One region of the Shinella sp. R2-11 genome, then DNA from elsewhere that is predicted to be linked to it. Evidence: predicted binding sites of a transcription regulator. Region 1 holds the regulator's gene; the other holds the start of a gene.
The links. Region 1 encodes LexA, which represses DNA repair genes until DNA is damaged. Its sites were predicted from a motif close to TGTTCNNNNTGTGTTCNG; they were not measured.
Positions count from the first base shown of each region.

Region 2: the regulator LexA is predicted to act here: its motif matches at 2,717-2,734, upstream of recA (recombinase RecA).

Region 1 covers NZ_JBVAPC010000002.1:295,223-310,687, reverse strand. Annotated here, with positions in the region: gene glmS (glutamine--fructose-6-phosphate transaminase (isomerizing)) at 1-788, opposite strand, end outside; gene glmU (bifunctional UDP-N-acetylglucosamine diphosphorylase/glucosamine-1-phosphate N-acetyltransferase GlmU) at 916-2,295, opposite strand; gene ACZ1A1_RS06200 (Na/Pi cotransporter family protein) at 2,478-4,127, opposite strand; gene ACZ1A1_RS06195 (peptidylprolyl isomerase) at 4,423-6,312, shown strand; gene trpD (anthranilate phosphoribosyltransferase) at 6,329-7,351, shown strand; gene trpC (indole-3-glycerol phosphate synthase TrpC) at 7,360-8,175, shown strand; gene moaC (cyclic pyranopterin monophosphate synthase MoaC) at 8,175-8,669, shown strand; gene ACZ1A1_RS06175 (molybdopterin molybdotransferase MoeA) at 8,669-9,892, shown strand; gene lexA (transcriptional repressor LexA) at 9,986-10,711, shown strand; gene ACZ1A1_RS06165 (ComEC/Rec2 family competence protein) at 10,692-13,163, opposite strand; gene gltA (citrate synthase) at 13,470-14,759, shown strand; gene lpxB (lipid-A-disaccharide synthase) at 14,791-15,465, opposite strand, start outside.
Region 2 covers NZ_JBVAPC010000002.1:441,326-456,790, forward strand. Annotated here, with positions in the region: gene alaS (alanine--tRNA ligase) at 1-1,213, opposite strand, end outside; gene recA (recombinase RecA) at 1,573-2,658, opposite strand; gene ACZ1A1_RS06865 (carbohydrate kinase family protein) at 2,890-3,837, shown strand; gene ACZ1A1_RS06870 (pseudouridine-5'-phosphate glycosidase) at 3,895-4,821, shown strand; gene cckA (cell cycle histidine kinase CckA) at 5,231-7,840, opposite strand; gene ACZ1A1_RS06880 (flagellar biosynthetic protein FliO) at 8,136-9,128, shown strand; gene ACZ1A1_RS06885 (VOC family protein) at 9,165-9,539, opposite strand; gene dksA (RNA polymerase-binding protein DksA) at 9,734-10,153, opposite strand; gene ACZ1A1_RS06895 (SixA phosphatase family protein) at 10,515-11,039, shown strand; gene ACZ1A1_RS06900 (YcjX family GTP-binding protein) at 11,109-12,584, shown strand; gene ACZ1A1_RS06905 (YcjF family protein) at 12,581-13,645, shown strand; gene ACZ1A1_RS06910 (hypothetical protein) at 13,793-14,341, shown strand; gene folK (2-amino-4-hydroxy-6-hydroxymethyldihydropteridine diphosphokinase) at 14,345-14,860, opposite strand; gene folB (dihydroneopterin aldolase) at 14,850-15,218, opposite strand; gene folP (dihydropteroate synthase) at 15,215-15,465, opposite strand, start outside.

The DNA of each region.
Region 1 (15,465 bases):
ATCGCCTCCGGCTGCTCATGGATCTCCTTTTCCATGAAATGCCGGTGGTTGCCCTTGTCGATGAGATAGGCGGCGGCGGACGAGATCTGCTTCGGCCGCTCGACGCGGTTGCCGTCGATATCGAAGATGAAGGCGCCGTCGCGGCCGATCACCGCCCAGTCGCCGTCGACGAGATAGCTGATCTCGCTGGTGAAGGGCGCGAGCGCGATGGCGTCGGAGCCGAGGAACATCTCGCCCCGGCCATGGCCGATGGCAAGCGGCGGGCCGCTGCGCGCGGCCATGATGGTCGACGGGTCGTCCTCGAAGATCACCGCGAGGGCATAGGCCCCGGTGACGCGCCGCAGCATGGCATGCATCGCCTCGCGGCGGCCCAGCCCCTCGCGGCGGAACTTCGCGACAAGCTGCGCGACGACTTCGGTATCCGTCTGCGTGGTGAAGGTCGCGCCGCCGGCGATCAGTTCGTCCTTGATTTCGGAGAAATTCTCGATGATGCCGTTGTGCACGACGGCGACTCCATCGACGAAATGCGGATGGGCATTGCCTTCCGTCGGTGCGCCGTGCGTCGCCCAGCGCGTATGGGCGATGCCGATGGTGCCGTCCAGCGGCTCTTCCGAAAGGCGCTTTTCGAGGTTGAACAGCTTGCCCTCGGCGCGGCGGCGGGCGAGCCTGCCGTCGACGATGGTGGCGACGCCCGCGGAATCATAGCCCCGGTATTCGAGGCGCTTCAGGGCATCGACAAGCCGACCGGCGACAGGCTGGTTTCCGACGATACCGACAATTCCGCACATTGCGCGCTCCAATCTCTATCCGACGCATTTCATTGCGTTCTTTTCGTAGAGTTTTTTTCCTGCGGCGCAACACGGCCGCGCTCACTTTCGATTGCAATCGTTAACGTGGGCGCGCCCAATCGGCGAATTACGTCGCCGCCTTCTTTTTCGCATCCTTGAGCGCCTTGTTGCGCTCGCGGATGAGGACGGCCCTGCCCTCCTTGTTTTCCTGCCGCGCCCGGCCGAAGGCGACGGCATCGTCCGGCACGTCCGCGATGACCACGCTGCCGGAGGCGACATAGGCCCCGTTGCCGATGGAGACCGGGGCGACGAGCGCCGAATTGGAGCCGATGAAGGCATCCGTGCCGATGCGCGTCACATGCTTGTTGATGCCGTCGTAATTGCAGGTGATGGTGCCGGCGCCGATATTCGTGCGCGCGCCGATGAAGGCATCGCCGATATAGGTGAGATGGTTGACCTTGGCGCCCGCCCCGATCTCCGCCTTCTTCACCTCGCAGAAATTGCCGACCTTCGCGCCCTCGCCGAGATTGGCGCCCGGCCGCAGGCGCGCATAGGGGCCGACCTCGGCGCCGGCCGAGACATGCGCGCCCTCGATATGCGAGAAGGAATGGATGAGAGCACCGCTCTCGACGCTCACGCCCGGCCCGAAGACCACGTTCGGCTCGATGGTCACGTCGCGGCCGATCTTCGTGTCATAGGCGAGGAACACCGTTTCCGGCGCGATCATCGACACGCCGTCGAGCATCATCTCGTGGCGGCGGCGCTGCTGCCAGAGCCGTTCGATCACCGCCAGCTCGGCGCGCGTGTTGCAGCCGGTCAGTTCCTCCTCGGGCGCTTCCACGGCGATTGCCCGGCCGCCGGCCGCGCGCACCACCTCGACGATGTCGGTGAGATAGTATTCGCCCTTGGCATTGCTGTTGCCGATCCGGCCGATCAGGTCGAGCGCCTTGCGCCCGTCGATGGCCATCAGGCCGCCGTTGCAATAGGTGATGGCGCGTTCGGCCTCGCTCGCATCCTTGTGCTCGCGGATGGCCAGAAGCTCACCGTTCTCGACGATCAGCCGGCCGTAGCCCGTCGGACCGGCCGTCTCGAAGCCGATCACCACCACATCCGCGCCATTGGCAAGCCCGTCCCGCGCGGCGATCAGCGGCGCTTCGGTGATGAGCGGCGTATCGCCGAAGACGACGAGCACGTCGTCGTAGCCCCTGGCGATCGCCTCGCGCGCCGCGAGCACGGCATGGGCGGTGCCGAGCCGTTCGGTCTGGATATGGACGGTGCTGCTGACCGCCTCGTTCCGGGCGGCGATCTCGACCTTTTCCGCATCGCGCCCGAGCACCAGCGCGATATCGGCAATGCCGGCCTTGGCCAGCGCGTCGACGACATGCGCGATCATCGGCCGGCCGGCGACCGGATGCAGCACCTTGGACTGCGCGGACTTCATCCGCGTGCTTTCGCCGGCGGCCAGGATGACGGCCAGGCAGTTGCGCTTCGTCCGGTCTGCGGTCATGGGAATCCCTCGTTCACCCGTATTCGACGCCGTTCCTTAGAGCATTTCCGCTTTTCTCCAAATCGCGAAAACGCTCTAACTCTTTATTTTAACGCAATTCCGGACGCAAAACCGCTTCGCACTTTTGCTGGAATTGCTCTAGCAAAAAAGCGCGGCGGGAGACAAAGGGATTCCTCCGCGCCTCAGTTCGCGCTGCTGCGCAGGCGGCTTTCCGTGAGCTGGCCGCTCTCGTCGAGGATCGGATAGGCGACGGAGACGAGATGCGCGTTGACGCGCTTCAAGTCGCGCAGCATGTCGAGATGCAGCGAGCTCGTCTGGAGGCTGTCGAGCCGGCCGTCGCGCAGCCGTTCGAGGTGGCGCTCGGACGACTGCTTCTCCATGCGCCGCACATCGACCTTCACTTCCATGAGCTGGCGGGCAAGGCCCGTGTCGCGCGTGACGAAGATCGTCTGGGCGATGCGCAGGTTCTCGATGGTCAGGTTGAAGAGGTTGGCGAGCTCCTTGTAGCCGTCCTCGGAGAATTTCAGCCCGTTGACGATCTTCTTGCGCACCTGCTCCTGCAATCCCTTCTCAATGATGTCGCCGACATGTTCGAGATTGATGGCATAGTCGATGATGATGATCGAGCGCGCCGCGCTCTCGCCGCTGACGCCCTGCCGGCCGAGCCGGGAGAGATAGATCTTCACCTCCTGCTGCAACGCGTCGACCTGGTGCTCCAGCTCGCCGATGTCCTTCAGCGGCGAAAGGTTGTTCTCGTTGAAGGCGCGCATGGTGCGGATGAGCATGGCCTCGATGAGATCGCCGACGCGCAGCACCTCGCGCGTTGCGCCGGACAGCGCGACGACCGGGGTCGAGAGCGCCGAATCGTCGAGATATTTCGGCCCGGTGTCTTCCGGCTTCTCCTCCGGCACCAGCTTTTCCATGAGGCGCGACAGCGGACCGGAGAGCGGCCAGAACACGAGCGCGACGACGATATTGAAGGCAAGGTGCACATCGACCGGCAGCTTGGTCGCCGGAAGCGGCAGCGCCGCCAGGAGATCGGCGACCTGCCCGGCGAAGGGCAGCACGATAAGGCAGCCGATGCCGCGCACGAGGAGGTTGCCGAGCGTCACGCGCCGCGCGGAGGCAGCCGCCTTGAGCGTCGCGATGACCGGCGGCACGGCGCCGCCGAGATTGGCGCCGAGGACGAGGATCACCGTCAGCGCCGGCGACAGGATGCCCATCGCCGCCAGCGACAGGATGAGCACGACCACCGCGAGGCTGGACGAGGAGATGATGGCGAGCACGGTGGAGAAGGCGAGCGCGGCGGGCCATGCATCGCCCAGCAGCGTCAGGAAGGCGGCAAGCGCCGGCGACTGGCGCATCGGCTCCGTCGCGAGGCTGAGGAGATGCAGCGAAAGCAGCATCAGGCCGATGCCGACGAGGGCCGAGCCGAGACCCTGCCGCGCCGAGGAGCCGGACGATTTGTAGAACACGACGCCGACGAGGATGATCAGCGGCGAGATCGATTCGATGCCGGTCGCCACCAGCCAGGCGGTGACGGCGGTGCCGATATTGGCGCCGAGCAGCACGATCTGCGCCATGCGGGCCCGCACGAGGTTCTTTTCCACGAAGGAGGCGATCATCAGCGCCGTCGCGGTCGAGCTCTGCAGCGCGACGGTGGCGACGAAACCGGCGAAGAAGGAGCGGAACGGCCCGCGCGTGCCGAGCGCCAGCCCGGATCGCAACTTGACGCCGAAGGCCCGCGTCATGCCGTCCTTGACCAGTGCGAGGCCGAAAAGCAGCAGCGCGACCGCGCCGAAAAGGTTGATCATGACGATCGTGGATTCCACGTCTGCTCTCCTTCCTGCATGGGCCAGCGCGCTGACTCACTGCAGCGATCTCGCATCCGACCACGAATTCTCAAATTATGACAGGGGAATTCAGCCGGAATATGCCAATAATTTCAGAAAATTTTGATTTGCCGGCAAACAAAATCGGCGAGGTCTGACCGATTTGCGGCATCGCGCATTTTGCCCGCCATTGCACCCCGTCATTCCGCATGTTCCGCGGACTTCAATTCCCGCAAACTTTCCGTTAAGAGACGATCTCCGGCCGCATGGCCGCCGCTATGAGGAAATTGAGACGATGCTCGAAACGCTGAGACACGCCGCCCAGACCTGGGTGGCAAAAGCCCTGATGATCGTTCTGGTCGGTTCGTTCGCGATTTGGGGTGTTTCGAACACGGTCGTCACCGGCGGTTCGAACGCCGTCGTCACCGTCGGCGACGTCAAGGTCTCGCCCACCGACTTCCGCCTCGCCTACGAGCGCCAGGTCGCCACCATGTCGCAGCGCTTCGGCATGCGGCTGAACGCCGAGCAGGCCCGTGCCTTCGGCGTCGAGAACCAGGTCTTCGCCGAGCTCGTCGCGGGTGCCTCGCTCGACCAGCTTTCGCGCGACATGAACCTCGGCCTTTCCGAAGGCCGCCTCGCCCGCCTGATCGCCGACGACCCGGCCTTCCGCGGCGTCAACGGCCAGTTCGACCGCACCGCCTTCTCCGCCATCCTGCGCAATGCGGGCCTGCGCGAGAACGACTATATCAGCAACCGCAGCCAGGTCGCCATCCGCACCCAGGTCGTGGAAGCCGTTTCCGACGGCTACAAGGCGCCCGACGTGCTGACCAATGCGCTGCGCCAGTACCGCAACGAAGCACGCACCATCGACTACCTCTTGCTCAGCAACGCCAATATCGACCCCGTGAAGGCGCCCGGCGACGACGTGCTCGCCCCCTGGTTCGAGCAGAACAAGGCGAAGTACCGCGCGCCGGAATACCGCAAGTTCGTCTATGTCGCGCTGGAGCCGAAGGACATCGCGGATGCCTCCACCATCACCGAGGACGCGCTGAAGGCCGAATACGAGCGCGTCAAGGAGAAATACCGCACGCCCGCCACGCGCACCGTCGAGCAGCTGACCTTCAAGGATCGCGCCAGCGCCGATGCCGCCGCCGTCAAGCTCGCCTCCGGCACGACCTTCGACGCGCTCGTTGCCGAAGAAGGCAAGACCGCCGCCGACGTCCTGCTCGGCGATTTCACCAAGGAGAACATGCCGGACCAGAAGCTGGCCGACCCCGCCTTCGCCGTGCCCGAGAACGGCGGCACGACGCCGGTCATCGACGGCACCTTCGGCCCCATCATCCTGCGCGTGACCAATATCCGCCCGGAAACGATGAAGACCTTCGAGGACGTCAAGGAAGAGCTGCGCGGCGAGCTTGCCCTTTCGGAAGCCGCCGACGGCATCCTCGCCGTCCACGACCGCCTCGAGGACAGCCGCGCGGATGGCCTCACCCTCGAGGAAGCCGCCGCCAAGAACAACCTGAAGGCCGTGACCATCGAGGCCGCCGACGCCCAGGGCAACGACCAGAAGGGCGACGAGATCGCCGGACTGCCGGAAGAATCCGCCCTGCTCGGCGAGGTCTTCAAGACGGATGTCGGCATGGAGACCCAGCCGATCAATGTCGGCCGCGAAGGCTATGCTTGGTTCGAGGTGCTCGACGTGATCCCGGAACGCGACCGCACGCTCGACGAGGTACGTGAGCGCGTCGTCGCCGACTGGACGGCCGAGCAGCAGCGCCAGACCCTCGCCAAGAAGGCCGAGGAACTGGCCGAGCGCGTGCGCAAGGGCGGCGATCTTGCCGCCATCGCCGCAGAGCTCGGCATGGTCGTCGAAAACAAGGTAGGCCTTCATCGCGGCGCGCAGGATCCGGTGCTGAGCCCGGCGGCCGTCGCCGCCGCCTTTGCCGGTCCGCTCGGCCAGGTCGCCGCCGCGCCCGGCGTCGACGGCGAGGGCCAGATCCTGCTGAAGGTCACCGAGGTGAACGCGGACGCCGCGACCGACGCGCTCTCGAACGACGAGCAGCAGATCGTCGCCGTCGCCCGCACCAGCGGCGACGACATCCTCGACCAGATGGTCAGCTCGCTGCAATCGGCCTACGGCGTCTCCATCAACCGCACGCTCGCCGAGCAGAGCATCGCGCGATAAGGCAGAAAGGCACCGCATGTCCGATCTGAAACCCTATATCGCCAAGGTCGCCACCGGCGCCACGCTCGATCGCGAGGAGGCGCGCGGCGCCTTCGAGATCATCATGTCGGGCGCCGCCACGCCCTCGCAGATCGGCGGCTTCCTAATGGCGCTGCGCGTGCGCGGCGAGACCGTGGACGAGATCTACGGCGCCGTCGGCTCCATGCGCGCCCGCATGCTGCCGGTCGACGTGCCGGCGGATGCCATCGACATCGTCGGCACGGGCGGCGACGGCGCGGGCACCTACAATATCTCGACGCTGGCGGCGATCATCGTCGCGGGCGCCGGCGTTCCCGTCGCCAAGCACGGCAACCGGGCTCTCAGCTCCAAGTCGGGCACCGCGGACGCCCTCTCCTGCCTCGGCGTGAAGCTCGATATCGGCCCGGCCGAGATCGCCCGCTGCGTGCACGATGCCGGCCTCGGCTTCATGTTCGCCCAGCTCCATCATCCCGCGATGAAGCATGTCGGCCCCTCGCGCGTCGAGCTTGGTACGCGCACCATCTTCAACCTGCTCGGCCCGCTCTCCAATCCGGGCGGCGTCAAGCGCCAGCTCCTCGGCGTCTTCTCGCCGCAATGGCTGGTGCCGATCGCCGAGGTGATGCGCGATCTCGGCTCGGAAAGCATCTGGGTCGTGCATGGCGAGGGCCTCGACGAGATCACCACGACCGGCACCACGCAGGTCGCCGCCCTCGAAAACGGCAAGATCCGCACCTTCGAGCTGACGCCCGCCGATTTCCGCCTTTCGCAGGTCAAGCTCGACGACCTTCGCGGCGGCGACGGCATGCACAATGCCGCCGCCCTCCTCTCGGTGCTGGGCGGCGCGCACATGCCCTACCGGGACATCTCGCTCGCCAATGCCGCCGCTTCGCTGGTCATTGCCGGCAAGGCGGAGACGCTGGCGGAGGGCATGAAGCTCGCCACGCAATCGCTGGAAAGCGGCCGCGCCAGCGCCGCGCTGGAACGTCTCGTTACGGTTTCCAACGAGGGACAGGCGGAGTAGGATTGGCCATGACCGACATCCTCAAGAAGATCGAAGCCTACAAGCTGGAGGAGATCGCCGCCGCCAAGGCGCGCGTCGCCCCTGCCGAGCTTCGCGCCCGCATCCGCGACCAGGAGCCGCCGCGCGGCTTCTTCGCAAGCCTCAGGGACCGGAAGGCCGAAGGCCGCTTCGGCCTCATCGCCGAGATCAAGAAGGCAAGCCCCTCCAAGGGCCTCATCCGGCCGGATTTCGATCCGCCGGCGCTCGCCAGGGCCTATGAGGCCGGCGGCGCGGCTTGTCTTTCCGTGCTCACCGACACGCCGAGCTTTGAGGGCGCCCCGGAATTCCTGACGGCCGCCCGTCAGGCCTGCGCCCTGCCCGCTCTGCGCAAGGATTTCATGTTCGACAGCTACCAGGTGCTGGAAGCGCGCGCCTGGGGCGCGGACTGCATCCTCATCATCATGGCCTCGCTCAGCGACGATGCCGCGAAGATGCTGGAGGACGCCGCCTTCTCGCTCGGCATGGACGTGCTGATCGAGGTGCATGACGAAGCGGAGATGGAGCGCGCGCTCAAGCTGAAATCCAAGCTCGTCGGCGTCAACAACCGGAACCTGCGCACCTTCGAGGTGGATCTCGCCGTTTCGGAAAAGCTCGCCGGCATGGTGCCGGAAGACCGGCTGCTCGTCGGCGAAAGCGGCATCTTCACCCATGCCGACTGCGAGCGCCTCGGCAAGGTCGGCATCTCCACCTTCCTCGTCGGCGAAAGCCTGATGCGCAAGGACGACGTGACCGCCGCCACGCGCGCGCTCCTCACCGGCAAGGCCGGCATGCTGGCGGCCGAATGATGGCCGGGGACGGCCGGACACTCACCCATATCGACGCTTCCGGCGAGGCCAACATGGTGGATGTCGGCGACAAGGCCGAGACGGTGCGCGTCGCCGTCGCCGAAGGCTTCGTGCGCATGGCCCCGGCGACGCTCGACCTCATCCTCAAGGGTGACGCGAAGAAGGGCGACGTGATCGGCACGGCGCGTCTTGCCGGCATCATGGCCGCCAAGCAGACGTCGAACCTCATTCCCCTCTGCCACCCGCTGATGCTGACAAAGGTCGCCGTGGACATTCGCGAGGACCGCACGCTTCCGGGCCTGCGCATCGAGGCAATGGCGAAGCTCACCGGCCGCACCGGCGTCGAGATGGAGGCGCTGACGGCCGTCAGCGTCGCCTGCCTCACCATCTACGACATGGCCAAGGCCGCCGACCGGGAGATGGAGATCGGCGGCGTGCGCCTGCGCGAAAAATCCGGCGGCCGCTCCGGCGACTACAAGCGCGGAGACGCATGATGTCCCTCCTGCCCGTTTCCGATGCCCTCGGCCGCCTGCTTTCCGCGGCAAGGCCCGTGCAACGGACGGAGACGGTGCGCCTCCACGAGGCCGCGGGCCGTGTGCTCGCCGAGGACGTCGCCGCCCGCCTCACCCAGCCGCCTTTCGACAATTCCGCCATGGACGGCTATGCCGTCCGCCATGAGGACATCGCCGAACTCGGTTCCGTCCTCAAGATCGCCGGCACCTCCGCCGCCGGCCATGCCTTCGAGGGAACGGCAGGTCCGGGCGAGGCCGTGCGCATCTTCACCGGCGCCCCCTTGCCCGCTTTCGCTGACACGGTTCTCCTGCAGGAAGACGCGGAACGGCTGGAAGACGGCCGCATCCGCACCACCTTCCTCACGCCGAAGGGCCGCCATATCCGCCCGCGGGGCCAGGATTTCTTCGAAGGCGATATCGTGCTGCACGCCGGCGACGTGCTCGATCCCGGCCGCCTGACCGTCGCCGCCGCGATGAACCATGCGGCGCTGGCCGTCTATGCCCGCCCGCGCGTCGCGGTCCTGGCGACCGGCGACGAGCTCGTGCCGCCCGGCGCATCCCCCGGCGCAAGCCAGATCATCGCCTCCAACACCTACGGCGTCTCGGCTATCGCCCGCGAGGCCGGCGCGGAGATCGTCGATCTCGGCATTGTCGGCGACGACAAGCAGGCTATCCTCGAAGCGGTGCGCAATGCCCTGTCGCTCGACATCGACGTGCTGGTGACGCTGGGCGGCGCCTCCGTCGGCGATTTCGACCTCGTCCAGCCGGTGCTCGGCGAGGCCGGCATGGAGCTCGATTTCTGGCGCATCGCCATGCGGCCCGGAAAGCCGCTGATGGTCGGCCGGCTCGGCCCGGTTCAGTTCGTCGGCCTGCCCGGCAATCCCGTCTCCAGCATGGTCTGCTCGCTGCTCTTCCTGGAGCCGCTGGTCCGCCGCCTCGCCCACCTGCTGCCGAAGAGCCGCCGGCACGAGGCGATCGCCGCCGTGCCGCTCCGCGAGAACGACCATCGGCAGGACTATGTCCGCGCCCGCATCGCCCGCGGCCCGGCCGGCGAGCTCCTCGTCACACCCTTTGACAAGCAGGATTCCTCGATGATGAAGATCTTCGCCGAATCCGAAGGGCTGCTGATCCGCGCGCCGCACGCGCCCGCCGCTAACGCCGGCACCCCCTGCGACGTCCTCCTCCTGCGCGAGCCCGCAGCCTGAGCGGCATTATTGTTTCAGCGGCCCCTTGCGGAACACATATGGAACAGATAGTGTCTGTTCTGGATTTGTTTCACGATTCTCGATGGGGATGCCATGCTGACGCGCAAACAACAGGAACTCCTGCTGTTCATCCATGAGCGTATGAAGGAATCGGGCATTCCGCCGTCCTTCGACGAGATGAAGGATGCGCTGGACCTTGCCTCCAAGTCCGGCATCCATCGCCTTATCACGGCGCTCGAGGAACGCGGCTTCATCCGCCGGCTGCCGAACCGGGCCCGGGCGCTCGAGGTCATCAAGCTGCCGGAAGCCTATTCGCCCAGCCTCCAGCCCCGGCGCGGCTTTTCCCCCGCCGTCATCGAAGGCAGCCGCGGCAAGCAGCCCGCGCCGGCCGCCGCCCCGCCACAGCGCACCGCGCCGCAGGCCGAGATGGCCTCTTCCGTCTCGGTGCCCGTCATGGGCCGCATCGCCGCCGGCGTACCGATCTCCGCCATCCAGAACAACACGCATGACGTCACCGTCCCGGCCGAGATGATCGGCAACGGCGATCACTATGCGCTGGAGGTCAAGGGCGATTCGATGATCGAGGCCGGCATTCTGGACGGCGACACGGTCATCATCCGCAGCACCACCAGCGCCAATCCGGGCGAGATCATCGTGGCGCTGGTCGACGACGAGGAGGCGACGCTGAAACGCTTCCGCCGCAAGGGCGCCTCCATCGCGCTCGAAGCCGCCAATCCCGCCTACGAGACCCGCATCTTCGGCCCCGACCGCGTCAAGGTCCAGGGCAAGCTGGTCGGCCTTATTCGCCGCTATCACTGAGCGGCGCGTCCGTTTCGAAACGGTCGGTGCGCCAGTCGTAGGTGCGGTGCCGGGACCAGGGGCGGTCGAGCGTTTCGACGGCTCCCGCGAACTCCGCATCGCCGAGCGCCTCGGAGCCTAAATCCGCCGCCGGCCGGATTTCGAGGGCGCCGGTCCTCCTCAGGTGCCGCGCGGTGACGAGCCTTGCACCAGAGCGGCAGGCATCGAGCCGGAGGGCGAAGGGCACGACGACGAGGTCGGCCCCGTCGCAGGCAAGCCCCAGGAAGGCGGTGTCCTCCAGTGTAACGATCCGCCAGCCGCTCGGCGAGACGGCGGCGCAGAAGGCTTTCCTTTCGCAGACGAAGCCGTTTTTCCGTTCGGCCATCTCCAGCGCCGCGATCAAGGCGGCCTCCGCCTTCCCGCGGTCGGCCTTCCGGCGCGGGCGCCTTTGCGGTGACGTATCGGCCGGTTCTTCTTTCACCTGTTCGATCGTCAGGCCAGCGGTCGTCCGCATGTCCGGTTTCACGAGCTCACCGAGCCGGAGTGCCCTTCGCCACTGGTCGTAGATGAAGCCTGGCGGGCGCGTGCGGTTTGCTGCCACCTTGCCCTCGCTGAGGAAGGCGACGAGGCGGCCGTCCTCCGATACCAGCACCTCCGGGTGCGGGCGTCCCTCCGGCCAGCAGGCAACGCCGATCCCGACGAGGACGAGCGCCGTTCCGGCATGGCGCAGCCGCGTGCGCAGGATGCAGAGCAGGCCGCCGCCGACGCCGATCAGCAGGAAGGCGAGCGGCGGGATGCGGCCGATGACGATCTCCCCTTCCCAGCCGGCCACCCATTTCGACAGCGCGATCATCCAGTCTATGCCCTTGCCCATGATGGCGAAGGGAATGGCGTCGAGCCCGAAGGGCATGAGCAGCACCGCCATCATGCCGAACGGCATGACGATGGCGCTGATCACCGGCATGGCGAGCAGGTTTCCGGCGAGCCCGTAGGCGGGAATGCGATGGAAATGGCCGATGGAATAGATCAGCGTGGAAAGGCTGCCGATCATCGAGGAGAGAAGCAGTCCGCCGAGGAAACGCCCGACCGAACCACCGAAGAGCTGGAACGGCCCTCCCCGGCTCTCACGCCGGACCGGCCGCTCGCGCCAGGCCGCATAGCCCGCCACGAGGCCGAGCGTTGCCGCATAGGACATCTGGAAACCCGGATTGGTGACGGCCGAGGGCGTCACCGCCAGGATGAGGATCGCCGAGATCGCCACATTGCGCAGGCTGATCGCCGAGCGGCCGAAAAGCACGGCGATGAGCATCACGCAGATCATGATCCACGAGCGTACCGCCGAGATGGCGCCGCCCGAGACGAGGATATAGAGCGTCACCATGACAAGCGCCCCGACGGCGGCGATCTTCTTTGCCGGATAGCGCTCGGCAAAGCCCGGAACGAGCGCCATCGCCATGCGCGCGCCGACGAGGAAGGTGCCGGCGGCGAGCACCATGTTGAGGCCGGAAATGGCGAGCACATGGGCAAGCCCGGCCTGCCGCAGCGCCTCCACCGTATCCGGGCTGATCGCCCGCTGCTCGGCCGTCACCAGCGCCGCGGCGATCGCCCCCGCATCGCCGCCGATACGGCCCCGAATATGCTCGGTGAGGTTGTCCCGCCAGATCGCGATCTCCTGCAGGATCCTGACGTCCCATCCGGCCTCGCCGCCCGCCAAGGCGACCGGCGCGCGATAGAAATAGCCGACGGCGCCGTTGCCGGCAAAATAGGCATCGAAAGCGAAATCGTTGAGGCCGACAAGCGCCGGCCCCGACGGCGGACTGATCCGCCCCCGCCCCTCGATGCCGCTGCCGATCGGGACCGGTGCATGCTTCATCCGCGCCAGCATGGTCACGACGCCGGGCGCGCGCTTCAACGCCGGATCGCGGGTGGCTTCGACCGCGATGCGATAGCGGATCGCGCCGCGCTCGTCGCTCTCGCGCGACAGCACCCGGCCGACGACATCCGTCGTCACCGGCGCATCCAGCATGACCGTGTCGAGCCGGGCGCTTTCGATGGCCGCGAAGAGCATGCCCGTGGGGATGAGGAAGGCGGCCGCGGCGGCAAGCGCCGCCCAATCCTCCCGATGCCGCAGCCGCCAGGCGGGCCAGATCGTGACGCAGGCCGAAAGGACCATGGCATGCAGCGGCGGATCGGTTGCAGCAACATACCAGAGCGCCGCCCCTATTCCGAGAAAGACGGGAACGAAGAGGAAGAAGTGCCCATAGGCCCGCTCGGCAGCGAAGGCTTCCGTGACGGCCCGCTCGCCGCCCAGTTCCGCCAGAAGCCGGCGCATCTTTCGGAAGAAGGAAGCAAGCCGCAGACGAAGGCGTGGCCTTTCCGCCGCCGGACCCGGCAAGGCGCCGTCGTCGACGGCCAACCGAAAGGCATAGACCTCCGGCGTCTCCTTCCGTTCCGCGACTTTCCCCTCGGCCATGGCATCGGCCCCGCTTCCCCTCGCCCATCATGCAATCGAACAGGGAAATCTTCAATCGGCAGTAGGCTTGCAAAATGCTAAGCCAGACAGAAAGGATGCTCCCTCCATAATCCGAAAAGCACCCTCAAAAGTTGCTTGCAACTTCATGGAAAGGGTAGATATTGCGTTGCCGGAAAGCCTGTTTCCGCAATGCACAATTTACCTTTCGTCGTGCTTGGCAGAGGCGGTGGAATGGGCTAGCAAAACGAGCATGTTCATGGGTCGGCACAGGCCTCGTGCCACCATCGGAAACAACGGAGGATCGTTATGACAGGAACAAGCGCGGATGTATCGGTCGGTGGCAAGTCAGTCGAATTGCCCACCCGGTCCGGTACGATCGGCCCCGATGTGATCGACATCGGCACGCTGTACAAGAATACCGGTACCTTCACCTACGACCCCGGTTTCACCTCCACGGCATCCTGCGAATCGAAGATCACCTATATCGACGGTGACGAAGGCGTGCTGCTGCACCGCGGCTACCCGATCGAGCAGCTCGCCGAGCACGGCGACTTCCTCGAGGTCTGCTACCTGCTGCTCTACGGCGAACTGCCGACCAAGGCGCAGAAGGACGATTTCGACTACCGCGTCACGCACCACACCATGGTGCACGAGCAGATGTCGAAGTTCTTCACCGGCTTCCGCCGCGACGCCCACCCGATGGCCGTCATGTGCGGCGTCGTCGGCGCGCTCTCGGCCTTCTACCACGACTCGACCGACATCACCGATCCGCACCAGCGCATGGTCGCTTCGCTGCGCATGATCGCCAAGATGCCGACCATTGCCGCCATGGCCTTCAAGTACCATATCGGCCAGCCCTTCGTTTACCCGAAGAACGACCTCGACTATGCGTCGAACTTCCTGCGCATGTGCTTTGCCGTTCCGTGCGAGGAATACACCGCGAACCCGGTTCTCTCGCGCGCGATGGACCGCATCTTCATCCTGCATGCCGACCACGAGCAGAACGCCTCGACCTCGACCGTTCGCCTCGCCGGCTCCTCGGGCGCCAATCCCTTTGCCTGTATCGCGGCCGGCATCGCCTGCCTCTGGGGCCCTGCCCATGGCGGTGCGAACGAAGCGGCGCTCAACATGCTGGCCGAAATCGGTTCCGTGGACCGAATCCCGGAATATATCGCCAAGGCCAAGGACAAGAACGACCCGTTCCGCCTGATGGGCTTCGGCCACCGCGTCTACAAGAACTACGACCCGCGCGCCCGCATCATGCAGAAGACGACGCACGAGGTTCTCGGCGAGCTCGGCATCAAGGACGACCCGATGCTGGAAGTCGCGATGGAGCTCGAGCGCATCGCGCTGACGGACGACTACTTCGTCGAGAAGAAGCTCTATCCGAACATCGACTTCTATTCCGGCATCACGCTGAAGGCGCTCGGCTTCCCCACCACCATGTTCACGGTGCTCTTCGCCCTCGCCCGCACGGTCGGCTGGATCGCCCAGTGGAACGAGATGATCGAGGACCCGGAACAGCGCATCGGCCGTCCGCGCCAGCTCTATATCGGCGAACCCAAGCGCGACTACGTGCCGGTCTCCAAGCGCTGATCGCAGCGAAACCCAGACAAAAAAAGCCCGGTTAGGTTCGACCGGGCTTTTTTGTTGCGAGAAGATCGAGGATCACCGCCGCGCCGGTCTCTCCGGGCGACCGCTCCGTCTGCATGCGCGCGTGGACGAGGTCGTAGCCTTCGAGCATGGCGCGCCGCTCCGTCGTGTCGGCGGAAAGCCGCTCGAACCAGCGCGTCAGGACGCCCGGACGCACCTGCTCGTTGAGATATTCCGGCACGACGGCATAGTCGGCGATGAGGTTGGGAATGGCGGCCGTCCAGACCTTCACCCTGCGCAGGAAGATATTGGCGATCCAGTCGAAGCGGTAGGTGGAGACGACCGGCACGCGGGCAAGCGCGAGCTCCAGGATGACCGTTCCCGATGCGGCGATCGCCGCATCGGCGTCGGCGAAGGCCCGCCACTTCTCTTCCGTCGTTATTGTGATCTGCGGCGGGTTCGGCCAGTCCGCCGTCAGGCGCCGGACCAGCGCTTCCTGCCGCGGCACGGTGGGCAGGAGAAAGCGCATGCCGGCGTGCCGCGTTGAAAGCTCCGCCGCCATCTGCCCGAAGACCGGCAGCAGCCGGCTGATCTCCGTGCTGCGCGAGCCGGGCAGCAGCAGGCAGGTCTCCCCGCCGGTCTCGCCGGTACTCCGCCCAAGGCGCGCCGCGCGCACCCGCTGGACATCCGCGTCGCCGATCAGCCGGTG
Region 2 (15,465 bases), 150 kb from region 1:
CGTCCTGCGTCAGATCGAGCGGGAAGCCATAGGTGTCATAAAGCTTGAAGGCGGTCTCGCCGTCCAGCATGTCGCCCTTGTGCAGCGTGTTGGTGGCGTCGGAGAGGAGGTTCAGGCCGCGCTCCAGCGTGGTGCGGAAACGGGTTTCCTCCAGCTTCAGTGTCTCGGAGATCAGCGCTTCGGCGCGCTGCAACTCCGGATAGGCGCGGCCCATCTCGCTGACCAGCGTCGGCAGCAGCTTCCACATCAGCGGCTCTTTCGCGCCGAGAAGCTGCGCGTGACGCATGGCGCGGCGCATGATGCGGCGCAGCACATAGCCGCGGCCGTCCTTGGCCGGCAGGACGCCGTCGGCGATCAGGAAGGCGGAGGAGCGCAGGTGGTCGGCGATGACACGGTGGCTGGCGCGGGCCTCGCCTTCCGCCGGAACGCCGGTCGCCTCGACGGAGGCGTCGATCAGCGCGCGGAAGAGGTCGATATCGTAGTTGTCATGCTTGCCCTGCAGCAGCGCGGCGATGCGCTCCAGGCCCATGCCGGTGTCGATGGACGGACGCGGCAGGTCGAGGCGCTCTTCCTTCGTGATCTGCTCGAACTGCATGAAGACGAGGTTCCAGATCTCGATGAAGCGGTCGCCGTCCTCTTCCGGCGAACCGGGCGGGCCGCCCCAGATATGATCGCCATGATCGTAGAAGATCTCCGAACAGGGGCCGCATGGGCCGGTATCGCCCATCGCCCAGAAATTGTCGCTGGTCGGGATGCGGATGATGCGGTCGTCGGAAAAGCCGGCGATCTTCTTCCAGAGGTCGAAGGCCTGGTCGTCCGTATGGTAGACGGTGACGAGCAGCCGGCTCTTGTCGATGCCGAATTCCTTGGTGATCAGGTTCCAGGCAAGCTCGATGGCGCGCTCCTTGAAGTAGTCGCCGAAGGAGAAGTTGCCGAGCATCTCGAAGAAGGTGTGGTGGCGCGCGGTATAGCCGACATTGTCGAGGTCGTTGTGCTTGCCGCCGGCGCGCACGCATTTCTGCGCGGTGACCGCCGTGGAATAGGGACGCGACTCCAAGCCGGTGAAGACGTTCTTGAACTGCACCATGCCGGCATTGGTGAACATCAGGGTCGGGTCGTTGCGCGGCACGAGCGGGCTCGACGAGACGACCTCGTGGCCTTCCCTGCGGAAATAGTCGAGGAAAGTCGACCGGATCTCATTCACGCCGCTCATGTCGCGTCCTTCATCTTGGCGCCGCCTGCCCCGCAGGCTGCGCATCATCCACCCAATGTCATATTCGGCAGACGCGAAACCGCCCCGCCGGCCGGAGTGCCCGCCGGAAGCCCCTTGCGAGGCTCTCCATCCGCCAGTTCCGTCGAAACTGCACACGCCGGCCGCCTTTCCCGGGAAAGGCCGTAAACCGCGGGCGCGCGCGAGAATTGATGGCTTTTATCGCCCGCACCCTTCCCTGTCCAGACACCAAAAAACCGGCCTTTCACGAAGAAGAGGCCGGTTTCCGGATTATCGTTCCGCATGGGGCGCAATCGCAGACCGATCCGCGTCATGCGCAGGCGCACGCGGCGCCGGGGCGATCAGGGCTCGCCGTCATCGCCGTCGTTCGGGTCCGGGCCGCCGTTTTCCAGGAAGCGGTCGGCGATCAGGCCGGCATTCTGGCGCAGCGTCATCTCGATCTCTCGGGCGAGATCCGGATTGTCGCGCAGGAACGTCTTGGCGTTCTCGCGGCCCTGGCCGAGACGCTGGCTGTTGTAGGAGAACCAGGCGCCCGACTTCTCGACGATGCCGGCCTTGACGCCGAGGTCGATGAGCTCGCCCGTCTTGGAGACGCCCTCGCCATACATGATGTCGAACTCGACCTGCTTGAAGGGCGGGGCCATCTTGTTCTTGACGACCTTGACGCGGGTCTGGTTGCCGATGACCTCGTCGCGCTCCTTGACCGCGCCGATGCGGCGGATGTCGAGGCGGACGGAAGCGTAGAACTTCAGCGCGTTGCCGCCCGTCGTCACTTCCGGCGAACCGTAGACGACGCCGATCTTCATGCGGATCTGGTTGATGAAGATGACCATCGTGTTGGACTTGGAGATCGAGGCCGTCAGCTTGCGCAGCGCCTGGCTCATGAGACGTGCCTGGAGGCCCGGCAGGCTTTCCCCCATCTCGCCCTCGATTTCGGCGCGCGGCGTGAGCGCGGCGACCGAGTCGACGACCAGCACGTCGATGGCGCCGGAGCGCACCAGCGTGTCGGTGATCTCAAGCGCCTGTTCGCCGGTATCGGGCTGCGAGATCAGCAGGTTTTCGAGGTCCACGCCGAGCTTGCGGGCATAGACCGGATCGAGCGCGTGTTCGGCGTCGACGAAGGCGCAGATGCCGCCCTTCTTCTGTGCTTCCGCGATGGTCTGCAGCGCCAGCGTCGTCTTGCCCGAGCTTTCCGGACCGTAGATCTCGATGATGCGCCCCTTCGGCAGGCCGCCAATGCCGAGCGCGACGTCGAGGCTGAGGGAGCCCGTCGAAACGGTCTCGACCTCGATGACGCTGTCCTTTCCGCCGAGCTTCATGATGGAGCCCTTGCCGAAGGAGCGCTCGATCTGAGAGAGAGCCGCTTCGAGTGCCTTGCTTTTATCCACTGTTTTATCCTCTACGAGCCGCAAAGTGTTCTGTGCCATTTGGTCCACCTTTAGGTTATTGAAGCAAGACAGGCAACGAAGCCGCCGATGAAAGCTATGTACACTCTTTGTTCTCGTTTCGCAAGATATATTCATCCCATTGAATAATTTTGGAAATCTTGACCGTGTTCTATTTTCATTTCAGGTGGATGAGCGCCTTGCAGGAACAAAAGAAGACTCACCGCCTGGCGAGGCTGCCATAGCCGAATCGGCGGGATGCGAAGGAAGACCATGACGGACAGGACGATACTGGTGATGGGCGGCGCCCATGTGGACAGGCGCGGACGCATCGCCGGCGAGACGGCGCCTGGCGCGAGCAATCCGGGCGCATGGTTCGTGGAAGCGGGCGGCGGCGCCTTCAATGCGGCGCGCAATCTTTCCCGGCTCGGCCACAAGGTGCGGCTCGTTTCGCCGCGCGGCGGGGATTCCGACGGCGATATCGTTGCCGCCGCCGCGGTCGCCGCCGGTGTGGAGGATACGCCCTTCATCTTCCTCGACCGCGCGACGCCCAGCTATACCGCCATCATCGAGCGCGACGGAAACCTCGTCATCGCGCTTGCCGACATGGAGCTCTACCGGCTGTTCTCGCCGCGCCGCCTGCAGCAGCGCGCGATGCGCGAGGCGATCGGCACGGCTGCACTCATCCTCACCGATGCCAACCTGCCGGGCGAGACGCTGGCCGCCATGGCCGAGGCGGCGAAGGCGGCGGGCGTTCCAGTCGCCGGCATCGCCATTTCCCCGGCCAAGGTGGTGCGGTTCCAGGACAGCCTTTCCGCCCTCGCCTTCCTCTTCATGAATGAGGCGGAAGCCCGCACGCTGACGGGCGAGACGCCGAAAGACCCCGCCGACTGGCCGAAGGCGCTCAACGCCGCCGGGCTTTCCGCCGGCGTCGTGACCCGCGGCGGCAGGGGTGTGGTCGCCTTCGATGAAACGGGCGCGGCGCTCGTCATCCCGCCGGACATCCCGGCTCTGGGCGACGTGACCGGTGCCGGCGATTCGCTCGCCTCCGGTTTCCTCAACGCCTGGACGGGCGGCGCGACGGTCGGCGAGGCGCTACGCCACGGCGTTGCGGCAGCGGCGATCACCGTTCGATCACCCCTGGCTGTGGCCGAAGAAATGTCGCAAGCCGCCCTTTCGGACGCACTTTCTCTTGTGCCGGAGGCTGAAATCCTGTCATGAGACTTTTTTGCTCGAAATCCAGAGCAAGATTCCTCCCAGGACTCTCAAGGAAACAGCATGACCAGACCCGTCTCTCCTCTCCTGCCCATGCGCTATTCGGCCGAAGTGGCTGCCGCGAAGGAACGCAGCGCGCCCATCGTCGCCCTCGAATCGACGATCATCACGCACGGCATGCCCTATCCGGGCAATCTCGACATGGCCCGCAGCGTCGAGCGCATCATCCGTGAACAGGGCGCAGTGCCCGCCACCATCGCCGTCATCGACGGCGTGCTGCATGTCGGCCTCGAAGACGCCGAGCTCGAAGCGCTCTCGCAGACCAAGGGCGCCCTGAAGGTCTCGCGCGCCGACATCGCCTTCGCGATCGCCGAGCGCCGCACCGGCGCCACCACCGTCGCCGCCACCATGATCGGCGCGGCCCGCGCCGGCATCAAGGTCTTCGCCACCGGCGGCATCGGCGGCGTCCACCGCGGCGCGGAAGAGACCTTCGACATTTCCGCCGATCTCGAGGAACTGGGCCGCACCGGCGTCATCGTCGTCTGCGCCGGCGCCAAGGCGATCCTCGACATTCCGAAGACGCTGGAGGTTCTGGAAACCCGCGGCGTGCCGGTCGTGACCTATGACAGCCCGACCTTCCCGGCCTTCTGGTCACGCGATTCGGGCCTCAAGAGCCCGCTGACGCTGAACAGCCCGGCAGCCATCGCCAACTTCCAGAAGGTGCGCGACCAGCTCGGCATCGACGGCGGCATGCTGATCGCCAATCCCGTTCCGGCGGCCGACGAGATCCCGCGCGACGAAATGGAAATCTACATCGCCCGCGCGATCGACAATGCCGAACGCGACGAGATCGCCGGCAAGGCCGTGACGCCGTACCTGCTCGACAACCTCTTCCACCTGACGGACGGCCGCAGCCTGAAGACGAACATCGCGCTGGTGGAAAACAATGCGCGGCTTGCGGCGGAAATCGCCGTGGCGCTGGTCGACTGACAAAGAGGCGGCCGGTTCTTCCGGCCGCCATTCTGACAGAAACCCTTCACCCCTCCTTCGTCATGCTTGGGCTTGCCCCGAACCTCAAGGCTAACGGTGACGCATGGATCCCTCGGGTCAGGCCCGAGGATGACGTCATTGGGTGGGGCGGCTGTTTTCCCGGAAGGACTTCTCTAGCAGGTTCCTTCAGCAAGGTTCCTGATGAAGCCGATAGGTCAACCTTCCCATCGCACACCTCTTCCATCGTCATGGTCGGGCTTGACCCGACCATCCACAATCGGGAGTGCCGCATTCACCTTCGGCTCAAGGCCGAGGACGATGTCGGTAGGGAAGATAACGCTTCGACCTTGTGATTCCTGGCAGAAAGACGACCGCGTCCGCCCCGAAGTGTCGCCTGCCTCGAAGAGCCTCAAGCGTCCAGCATTTCCCTGACAGCTTCGGCGAGTTGCTTCAGCGAGAACGGCTTCGGCAGGAAGCCGAACTTGGCGTCGGCGGGCAGGTTGCGGGCGAAGGCGTCCTCGGCGTAGCCGGAGACGAAGATGAACTTCATGTCCGGATAGGACTTGCGCAGTTCGCGCAACAGCGACGGGCCGTCCATCTCCGGCATGACGACGTCGGAGACGACGATGTCGACCGCGCCGTTCAGCTCTTCCATGATGTCGAGCGCCTCGACGCCGGAACCGGCCTCGTGCACCGTGTAGCCGCGCGTTTCCAGCATGCGCTTGCCGCCGCGGCGCACCGCCTCCTCGTCCTCGACGAGAAGGACGACGGCCGAGTCGCCGGTGAGGTCGCGCGGTTCCTTTTCCGGCGCCTCCGCGACGGCCGCGGGCTGCTGCCCGCCGGACTGCGAGGTCGCGGCGGCCTCGGCGGCCGGCACGGCCTCTTCGGTATGGCGCGGCATGAGGATGCGGAAGATCGTGCCCTTGCCGACTTCGGAATCGAGATAGATGTAGCCGCCGGACTGCTTGACGATGCCATAGACCATCGACAGGCCGAGGCCGGTACCCTTGCCGACTTCCTTGGTGGTGAAGAAGGGCTCGAAGATCTTGTCGATGATCTCGGGCGGAATGCCGGTGCCCTGGTCGGCGACCTCTACTTCCACATAGTCGCCGGGCGGCAGGTCGCGCAGGTTCCGAGCTGCGGCCTCCTCGGCCTCGACATTGCGCGTGCGGAAGGTGATCGTGCCGCCCTCCGGCATGGCGTCGCGCGCATTGACGGCAAGGTTGATCAGCACCTGCTCGAACTGGCCGAGATCCGTCTTCACCGGCCAGAGGTCCCGGCCGTATTCGACATCGATCTTGACATTGGTGCCGGTCATCCGGTCGACGAGCATGCGCAGGTCGCCGATGACGTCCGTGAGGTTCAGGACGGTCGGCCGCATCGTCTGCTTGCGCGAGAAGGCGAGAAGCTGGCGCACCAGCACGGCGGCGCGGTTGGCGTTGCGCTTGATCTCCATGAGATCGGCGAAGCTCGCATCGGACGGGCGCGCGGACAGGAGCAGGTGGTCGGAGGACAGCAGGATCGCCGTCAGCACGTTGTTGAAGTCGTGCGCGATGCCGCCGGCGAGCGTGCCGACCGCATTCATCTTCTGCGTCTGCGCCATCTGCGTCTCGAGCGCCTTCTGCTCGGTGATCTCGACGGCATAGACGATGGCGGCCTCTTCCGGCGTCTCGTCGCTCTGGTCGATGACGGCGTTCACATAGAAGCGGAAATGCCTTCCGTCGTCGCCGGGATGCAGCGAATCGAGCGGCGGGATGTCGCCCTGCCGGTCCTTGGCCGCATCGAACGCCGATTGCAGGCGCAGGCGATCCGTCTCGTGCACGATGGTTTCGAGCTTGGCGCCGCGGTCGATGTCGTCGCGCGAGACGACGCCGGAGAAGAGCTTGAGGAAGGGCGCATTGGTGCGCAGGATGCGCCCGTCGCCGTCCACCGAGGCGATCGCCATCGGCGTGTTGTTGAAGAAGCGCGTGAAGCGCATCGAGGCGATGGAGGCGGACTGGTCGTTCTGGCTCCCGTCCTCGCGCGCCAGCACGATGGTGCGGCTCTCGCCCGGCGCGCCGTCGCGCATGGAGGAGACGCGGTGCACGATGCGCACCGGCAGGCTCTGGCCGTTGGTCTTGCGCAGATCAAGGTCGAGCGTCTCGGTGCGCTTGAGGCCCGGCTCGGCCTGCACGGACTGGATGAGCGCCAGCCCCTCGCCCGCCACCACATCGGCGATGGAAAGCGAGCCCGGATGGAACTTCGTCAGGTCGATGCCGAGCCATTCGGCGAGCGTGGCGTTGAGATAGACGATCTCGCCCTTGCGGCCGGCGGAGAAGAAGCCGGCAGGCGCGTGGTCGAGATAATCGATGGCGTTCTGCAATTCCTTGAAGAAGCGCTCCTGGTCGTCCCGCTCGGAGGTGATGTCGGAAATCTGCCAGATATAGAGCGGCTGGCGGGCATTGCCGGAATTCGGCAGCACGCGCGCCTTGAGGCGATACCAATGGGCACCCGAACCGTTGGCGGAAGACGGGTTGAGCGCCTTCTGGACGCGGAACTCCTCCGCCCCTTCCTTGCCCTCGTGCAGACCGTTCGTCAGGCGGTAGACCGCTTCGGTGGCGTCGCGGTTGCGCGACAGCAGCGTTTCCAGCGTCTGCACCTCCGCCTCGCCCTTCGCCCCCGTCAGCGCCCCATAGGCGGCGTTGGCATAGACGATGCGGCCCTTGCGGTCGGTGACGACCGTGCCGTCCGGATGCGAATCGACGAAGGTGCGCGCAAGCCCGTCCGAGCCGTTCGCCTGCGGCATGATCTCGATGAAGCCGATCAGCGCGGAAACGACGAAGAAGATTCCGGCCATGGCGAGCACGCCGAGGACGCCGAGCACGATCTCGTTGTCGAGCTGGTTCTTGAAGAGGATGAAGGCCCCGGCGGACACCGCCAGGACGAGCGCGAGCAGCACGACGCGCAACGCCACCGCCGGCCGCAGGCCGCGGTCCACGATCGGCACATTGTCCTCGTCCGGCCGCTTCATCGTCGTCATCAATCCCTCGTCTGCAACTGTCCGGCCTTGCGCTGTGGCCGGACCCGATGCCAGAATCATGTTTATCCGCCCGAGGGAAGCGCAAAAAGCCGCCCGAGGGAAGCAAGGCGGCGAATTCACAGGGAATATTCGAGGCCTTACCCTCGCAATTTCCGCATGCTGCCATAGTTGGGCGGCGATGACGACGGCAATAGGTGCTGGACAAGCGGCGTGCCGCGCTTGTACGAGCCCGTAAAAAGCCGTCAAATGCTGTCAGTTTGACGAAGCAACCCGTCCACCGAGGAGTGACTGCGCCATGCCCCAGGAGATCCTAGCAGAGAACGGCATGAAATTCGCCATTGCCGCGGCGGTGGTGCTGCTCGGCCTTCTCTGCCTCGCGCTGGTGCTGTGGATCATCCGCGGCCGGCCCTCCTCGCCCTTCATTCGCGGCGGGCGCAACCGGACGCCGCGCCTTGCCGTGCTGGACGCCGCCGCGATCGATACGCGCCGCCGCCTCGTGCTGGTGCGCCGCGACGATGTCGAGCATCTCGTCATGATCGGCGGCCCGACGGATATCGTCATCGAATCCCGCATCGTCTCCGCCTCCGCCGAAACGGCCCCGACCGCGGAAAAGCCGGTCGAGAAGGCCCAGCGCGCCGAGCCCTCGCCCGCCGTGCAGGAGACAATCGCCAAGACTGCGGAGACCCCGCTCGCCGCCCGCTCCGCCACGGCGGGCGCTGCCGCGGGAACCGTTCCCCTCGCCGCCGAGCGCCGGCCGGCCGCGCTGCCGGAAGGCGTCTCGGCCATGAGCAAGGTACTCTATTCCGGCGACGAGGATGCCGCCGTCCGCGCCCTGCCCGCGCGCCCGGTCCAGCAACCGGCCGCCGTCGCGCAGCAGGCGCAGACCGGCACGCAGCAGCGCGCACCCGAACGCCGCGTCGAGGAGATGCTGGAGCAGAACCGCCAGCGCGTTCTGTCGCCGCAGACGGCTGCAACCACGGCGCAGGTCACGACCGCCCAGACCGTGCAGCGCCCCGTCACCAGCGCAGCGATCACCAACCCAACGGCGAGCGCCGCCGACAATCCGGCGCTGGTGAGCGAATTCGAAAAGATCCTCGAAGCGGAAATGGCGAACAATGCCGCTGCCGCGGCGGCCGTTCCGGCCCGCACCGTCACCCAGCCGACGACCAATCCCACGCAGACCGCGGCGATGATCGGCCAGGGCCAGTCCGCCGCCAAGAGCCGCGAGGAGACGGAAGCGGAAATGGCCCGCCTGCTCGGCGAGATCGCCGCGAACCGCAAGGCCTGATCTTCCGGCCCGACAAGGGAACCGAGGCGTGAAGGATCACGCCTCCGGCGCGTGACAAACCGCTTCGATATTGTGCCCGTCGGGACCGATGACGAATGCCGCGTAATAGTTCGCGTAGTAGCGGGGACGCAGGCCCGGCGCGCCATTGTCCTTGCCGCCCGCTTCCAGAGCGGCACGGTGGAAGGCATCCACCTGTTCCCGGCGCTCGGCGACGAAGGCCAGGTGAAGATGCGCCGGCTTCTCCTCTGTCCGGCAAAGACACAGCGACACCTTGCCGTCCGAACTCATCTCCACGCCATAGGCCGGCGTTCCTTCCGAGACGACGGCCACGCCGAGCGGCGCGAGCGCCTTGAGAAAGAAGGCCTTGCTCGCCTCATAGTCGCTGACGCCGAATTTCACATGATCGAACATGGTTCCTCCTCAAGCCCGGGCAGCGCTGGCCGGGAATCGAAAACCGGAAACCAAAAAGCCGCCGGGATATCCGCGGCGGCTTTTGGCAGTCTTCCCGATGTCACGCGGTCCGAAAACCGCCCGCACCGGACAATGTCCGATGTTCGATCCTTGCCGGCGCGGCCTGCGAGCCTCCTCGGACCCGCAGGAAACGCCTACTCGTCGCGATACACCTTCTCCCGACGCTCATGGCGCTCCTGCGCCTCGATCGACAGCGTTGCGATCGGGCGGGCGTCGAGACGCTTGAGGCCGATCGGTTCGCCGGTTTCCTCGCAATAGCCGTAGGTGCCTTCGTCGAGACGCTGGAGCGCCGCATCGATCTTGGAGATCAGCTTGCGCTGGCGGTCGCGAGCGCGAAGCTCGATGGCACGGTCGGTTTCCGAGGATGCCCGGTCCGCGAGGTCCGGGTGGTTGGCGCTTTCTTCCGCCAGGTGATCGAGGGTTTCGCGCGCTTCGCGCAGGATATCGTTTTTCCAGGCGTTCAACTTCGCTCGAAAGTAGGCGCGCTGGTTTGCATTCATGAATTCCTCGCCCTCATCGAGGACGAAATTGCTAAGATCGATCTTCTCACTCAACGCGATTCTCCTGAAGAACATCTCAAGGCGCGCTGTATATCCCCACGGGTAACGCGATTCAAGCCTGCCGGGACTTACCCACGGTTTTCGCGCGTGCCTCTATTTTAAACCCTGCCAGACTAATATTTCATCAAGATTACAACGGGATGGGGAAAACGTCCCCGAATCGGCCCCAAATTTGCTTGCCGCTTCACACGAAAAGGTGTCCCCAGAATGGGCCAAGCGCCATCCCTGCCGTGAATTTAAGCACAGAATTCTTGCCTTGCCGGCAACGGCGCAAAACCGGTTGATCTTTCCGGCAAGGAAAGACATGAAGTCTGGAGACGGCATCGATCCTGCCGCAGGCGGATGGAGGACAGACTTGGCATCTCTCGGCACGCCGGCCTTCCGGCTCTATATCCTTCGCCACGCCCGCGCCGCCTGGGCCCAGCCCGGCCAGTCGGATTTCGAACGGGCGCTCGACGACGACGGCTTCGCCGAAGCCGAGGTGATCGCCGAGGAAGCGGCCGACCAGGGCTACCGGCCGGACCTCATCATCTCCTCGACCGCCGTGCGCTGCCGCCAGACGGCGGAACCGTTCCACCGCACCGTCAGCGAGGAGCTTTCCATAGATTATGTCGATTCGCTCTATTCCGGCACGATCGACGCCTATGCGGAGCTCGCCTTCGCGAACCGGCGGGAAAGCGCCGTGATGATCGTCGGCCACAATCCGATGATCGAGGAATTCTTCCACCGCCTCGTCGGCAAGGAGATCGCCGAGACCGCCGCGCCCTTCGGCTATCCGACGGCAGGCCTCGCCATCCTCGATTTCGACCGGCGCCCGACGGAAGAGGATTACACCGGCGCCTGCCTTGCCGGCTTCATGGCGCCGCGTCCGGCCCATTGACGAAACGGCGCCGCCTCTTTTCCTGCCGGATTTCGTTTCCTATATCGCCCTCGATGCTGGAAAGAGACCTTGCCGCCTAGCCTGACCACCTTCACCGACGAAGCCCGGCTCGCGCTCGATGCGCTCACCGGCCGCGCCGCCAATCTCGTCAGCCCGTCGATCCGGCTCGGCGTGACAGGCCTTTCGCGCGCCGGCAAGACGGTCTTCATCTCCTCCCTCGTGCACAATCTGCTGAACGGCGGACGCCTGCCGCTCTTCGAGGCCGGCCGCTCCGGCCGCGTCTCGAAGATCCGGCTGGAACCCCAGCCGGACGACGCCGTGCCGCGTTTCCAGTACGAGGACCATATCCGCGCGCTCGTCGCCGACCGTCTCTGGCCGGACTCGACCCGCGCCATCTCGCAGCTCCGCATCACGCTGGATTACGAGAGCGCATCCGGCTGGGGCCGCCTGTTCTCGCCCGGCAAGCTCTCCATCGACATCATCGACTATCCCGGCGAATGGCTGCTCGACCTGCCGCTGCTAGCGCAGGATTTCCGCACCTTCAGCCAGAACACCGTCGCGCTCGCGCAGTCCGGCATCCGCGCCGAGCTTGCCCGCGACTGGCTCGCACTTTCCGGCACGGTCGATCCCGCCGCCCATGCGGAAGAGGCCACCGCCCGGTCGCTCGCAGAAGCCTTCACCGCCTATCTGAAAGCCTGCAAGTCCGACGAGCGCTCGCTTTCCACCCTGCCGCCCGGCCGCTTCCTCATGCCGGGAGACCTTGAAGGCTCGCCGGCGCTTACCTTCGCTCCCTTGCCGAACCTTGCCGCGGGCAGTCCCGCCAGGGGCTCGCTGCATGCGATGATGGAGCGCCGCTACGAGGCCTACAAGGCCCATGTCGTGCGCCCCTTCTTCCGCGAGCACTTCGCCCGCCTCGACCGGCAGATCGTGCTGATCGACGCGCTTCAGGCGATCAATCGCGGCACTGAAGCAGTGCACGACCTGGAGCGGGCGCTCGGCGACGTGCTCGACTGCTTCCGCGCCGGCGCCAACAGCTTCCTCTCCTCCTTCGTCACGCGCCGCATCGACCGCATCGTCATCGCCGCCACCAAGGCCGACCACCTGCATCATGAAAGCCATCCGCGGCTGGAGGCCATCACCCGCCGGCTGGTGGAGCGCGCCATCGAGCGCATCGGCATGAGCGGCGCAGGCATCGAGGTCATGGCGCTCGCCTCCGTGCGCGCCACCCGCGAGGCGACCGTCAAGCACGATGGCGAGGACCTGCCGGTCATCGTCGGCGTGCCGATGGCGGGCGAGAGGATCGATGGCGAGGTCTTCGACGGCGAACGGAAAACAGCGATATTTCCCGGGGACTTGCCGAAGGATCCGGATTCACTTTTTCAAGCGCTTGAATCGTCCCCTGAAGGCGAAGCGCCGCATCTTCTCAATTTCGTCCGCTTCCGCCCGCCGCATATCGAGGAAACGGGCGGCGGCCTGAAACTGTCGGTGCCGCATATCCGCCTCGACCGGGCGCTGCAATATCTCATCGGAGACCGGCTCGCATGACAGACCGTCCGCGCAGGCCCGCCGCCTTCTCGCTTCCGCCCGCCGCCGCGGCGAAGGAACCGGAGCGCAGCAAGCCCCGCACGCCCGCCGCCTTCGACGATGCCGTGACGCTGACGCCGGACGCGGACGATCCCTTCATCGCCACCACGGCCGACCTGCCCGAGCTGATGCCGCCCGTCGCGACGCCCCGCCCGCGCCGCCTGACGCTCGGCCGCATCGCCTTCGGCGCGCTCGGCCTCCTTCTCTCGCTCGCCGTCGGCCTCTGGGTGGATGCGCTGATCCGCGATCTCTTCACTCGCAACGACTGGCTCGGCTATCTCGCGGTCGCCGCCGCGGCGGTCGCCGTGCTCGCCCTTCTCGGCGTGGTGCTGCGCGAGCTCATCGGACTGCGCCGGCTCGCCGCCGTGCAGGACCTCAAGCACGATATCCTCGAAGCCGCCGCCTCCCCGACGCCGTCGGTCGGCCGCGCCATCGTCTCCCGCCTCGTCCATCTTCTCGCCGCCCGGCCGCAGACGGCCCGGGGACGGGCAAGGCTCGCCGAGACCGAGGGCGAGATCATCGACGCAGCCCATCTCGTCGACCTTGCGGAGCGGGAGCTGATGGCCCCGCTCGACCGCGAGGCGCGGGCATTGATCCTCGGCGCCGCCAAGCGCGTCTCCATCGTCACCGCCGTCAGCCCGCGCGCGCTGGTCGACCTCGGCTATGTCATCTACGAAAGCAGCCGGCTGGTGCGCGGCATGGCGGAACTCTATGGCGGAAGGCCGGGCAAGATCGGCATGCTGCGCCTGATGCGCGACGTCATCGCCCACCTCGCCGTCACCGGCTCCATCGCCATGGGCGACAGCCTCGTCCAGCAGGTGCTCGGCCATGGCATCGCCTCCAAGCTCTCCGCGCGGCTCGGCGAAGGCGTCATCAACGGCCTGATGACGGCACGAATCGGCATCGCCGCCATGGACCTCTGCCGGCCCATGCCCTTCCGGGCGCTGAAACGGCCCGGCATCGGCGATTTCATCGGCGACCTGACGCCGGGAACCGGGAGCAGCCGCCGCGACGAGGCGTGACCGGACTGCAACACCCCGGTTTTCAGGGCCTCGGCCGTCATCAAATACGAATGGACAGGGCGGCGGGAAACCGTCCATTAACCATTTTCGCGCAAATCTCCTCTCACCAGAGCAGGCCAGATGGCCGTCGCCCATCAAGGATCGTTCATGTACTCGCGCACCTCTTTGATCGCCCGCGTCTCCGTAGCGGCCATTCTCGCAACCACCGCCTTCGCCCTTCCGGCCGCCGCCGGTTCACACGACAAGGCATTCTTCCAGCAGGTCGCGGGCAACTGGCAGGGCAGCGGCGAAATCGTCGCCGGAAAGTACAAGGGCACCAAGTTCAGCTGCGACCTCACCGGCGACACCGCCGCCGCGAAGGATGCCGGCATCCAGCTCGACGGCTTCTGCCGCGTCGGCGTGTTCAAGCAGCCGATGTCCGCGCTGATCACCAAGGCGGGCGCCACCTACAAGGGCAAGTTCCTCGACGGCGCGAACGGCAAGGGCCTCGACATCACCTCCGGCCAGGTCGCTGGCAACAAGGTCGTCGTCGGCATCAACCGCCAGAAGCTCAACGGCGCGATGATCGCGCGGCTGGAGAGCGACAACAAGATGAACATCACCATCTCGGTGAAGGTCGAGAACAAGATGGTCCCGGTCATCGGCCTGTCGCTCGACCGCAGCCTCGACGACATCGCCGTCGGCTCGATCAAGTAAGGCTCAGGCCTTCCACCAGTCCGGGCCGGCGCTTGCCGGCTCGATCCCCGCGACATCCGCCTCCTTCAGCCACGCCTCGGCGGTCCGTCCCTCGACATCTAGCGTTGGCGTGACGTCCGCCAGCGGCATCAGCACGAAACCGCGCGCCGTCATGCGCGGATGCGGCAGTTCCAGCCGGCCGCCGGCCTGCGACACGCCCTCATAGGTCAGGACATCGATATCGATGGTGCGCGGCCCCCAGCGCTCCTTGCGCTCGCGCTTCATGTCGCGCTCGATCCCGAGACAGGCGTCGAGAAGCGCCTCCGGGGCAAGCATCGTCTCCACCAGCGCGCAGGCATTGAAGAACCAGTCCTGGTCCGTCTTGCCCCAGGGCGGCGTGCGGTAGAGCCGTGAAACGGCGACGACACGGCAGTCCGGCCGCGCATCGAGCATGCGCAGCGCCTCCGCCATCGATCGTACCGGATCGCCGACATTGCCGCCGAGGCCGAGCGTCGCCCGACGGAAGGGCTCAGACGACATGGTCGACCGTCACCTGGACATAATCGAGCACGCCGGGAACCGGCGCGTTCGGCTTGCGCACGGTGATGCGCGCGCGGGAAATCTGCGGGAAGCGCGCACAGAGAACGGTGGCGATCTCCTGCGCGAGCGCCTCGATGAGGTAGCGCCGCTGGCCGGTGACGATCTTCTCGATCTCCTGGAAGGCGACGCCGTAGTCGACGGTCGATTCGATCGAATCGTCGGAAAGCGGGCGCAACGGCCGCACGTCCAGCTCGGCATCGACGAAGAAGCGCTGCCCCAGGAATTCCTCGGCATCGTGCAGGCCGTGGCGGGCGAAGAAGGCGCAGTTCTTGAGCGTGATCGTATAAGTCGTGGTCATGGTCTATCCTGTCCGGTTGGCTCTCCGGCGCGCGCCTCGCGCACCTTCACCTTGCGCCCTGCGTCGAGCATAGCATCCGCCATGGCAAGCGCATCCCTGTTGATTGCGACATCGTGCACCCTGAAGACCGCCGCGCCGGCAACACGCAGCAGCGCCGTCGTCGCGGCCGTGCCCGCATCCCGCTCCGCCGCCTCGCGGCCGGTGACCGCGCCGACGAAGCGCTTTCGCGACGTGCCGGCGAGAATGG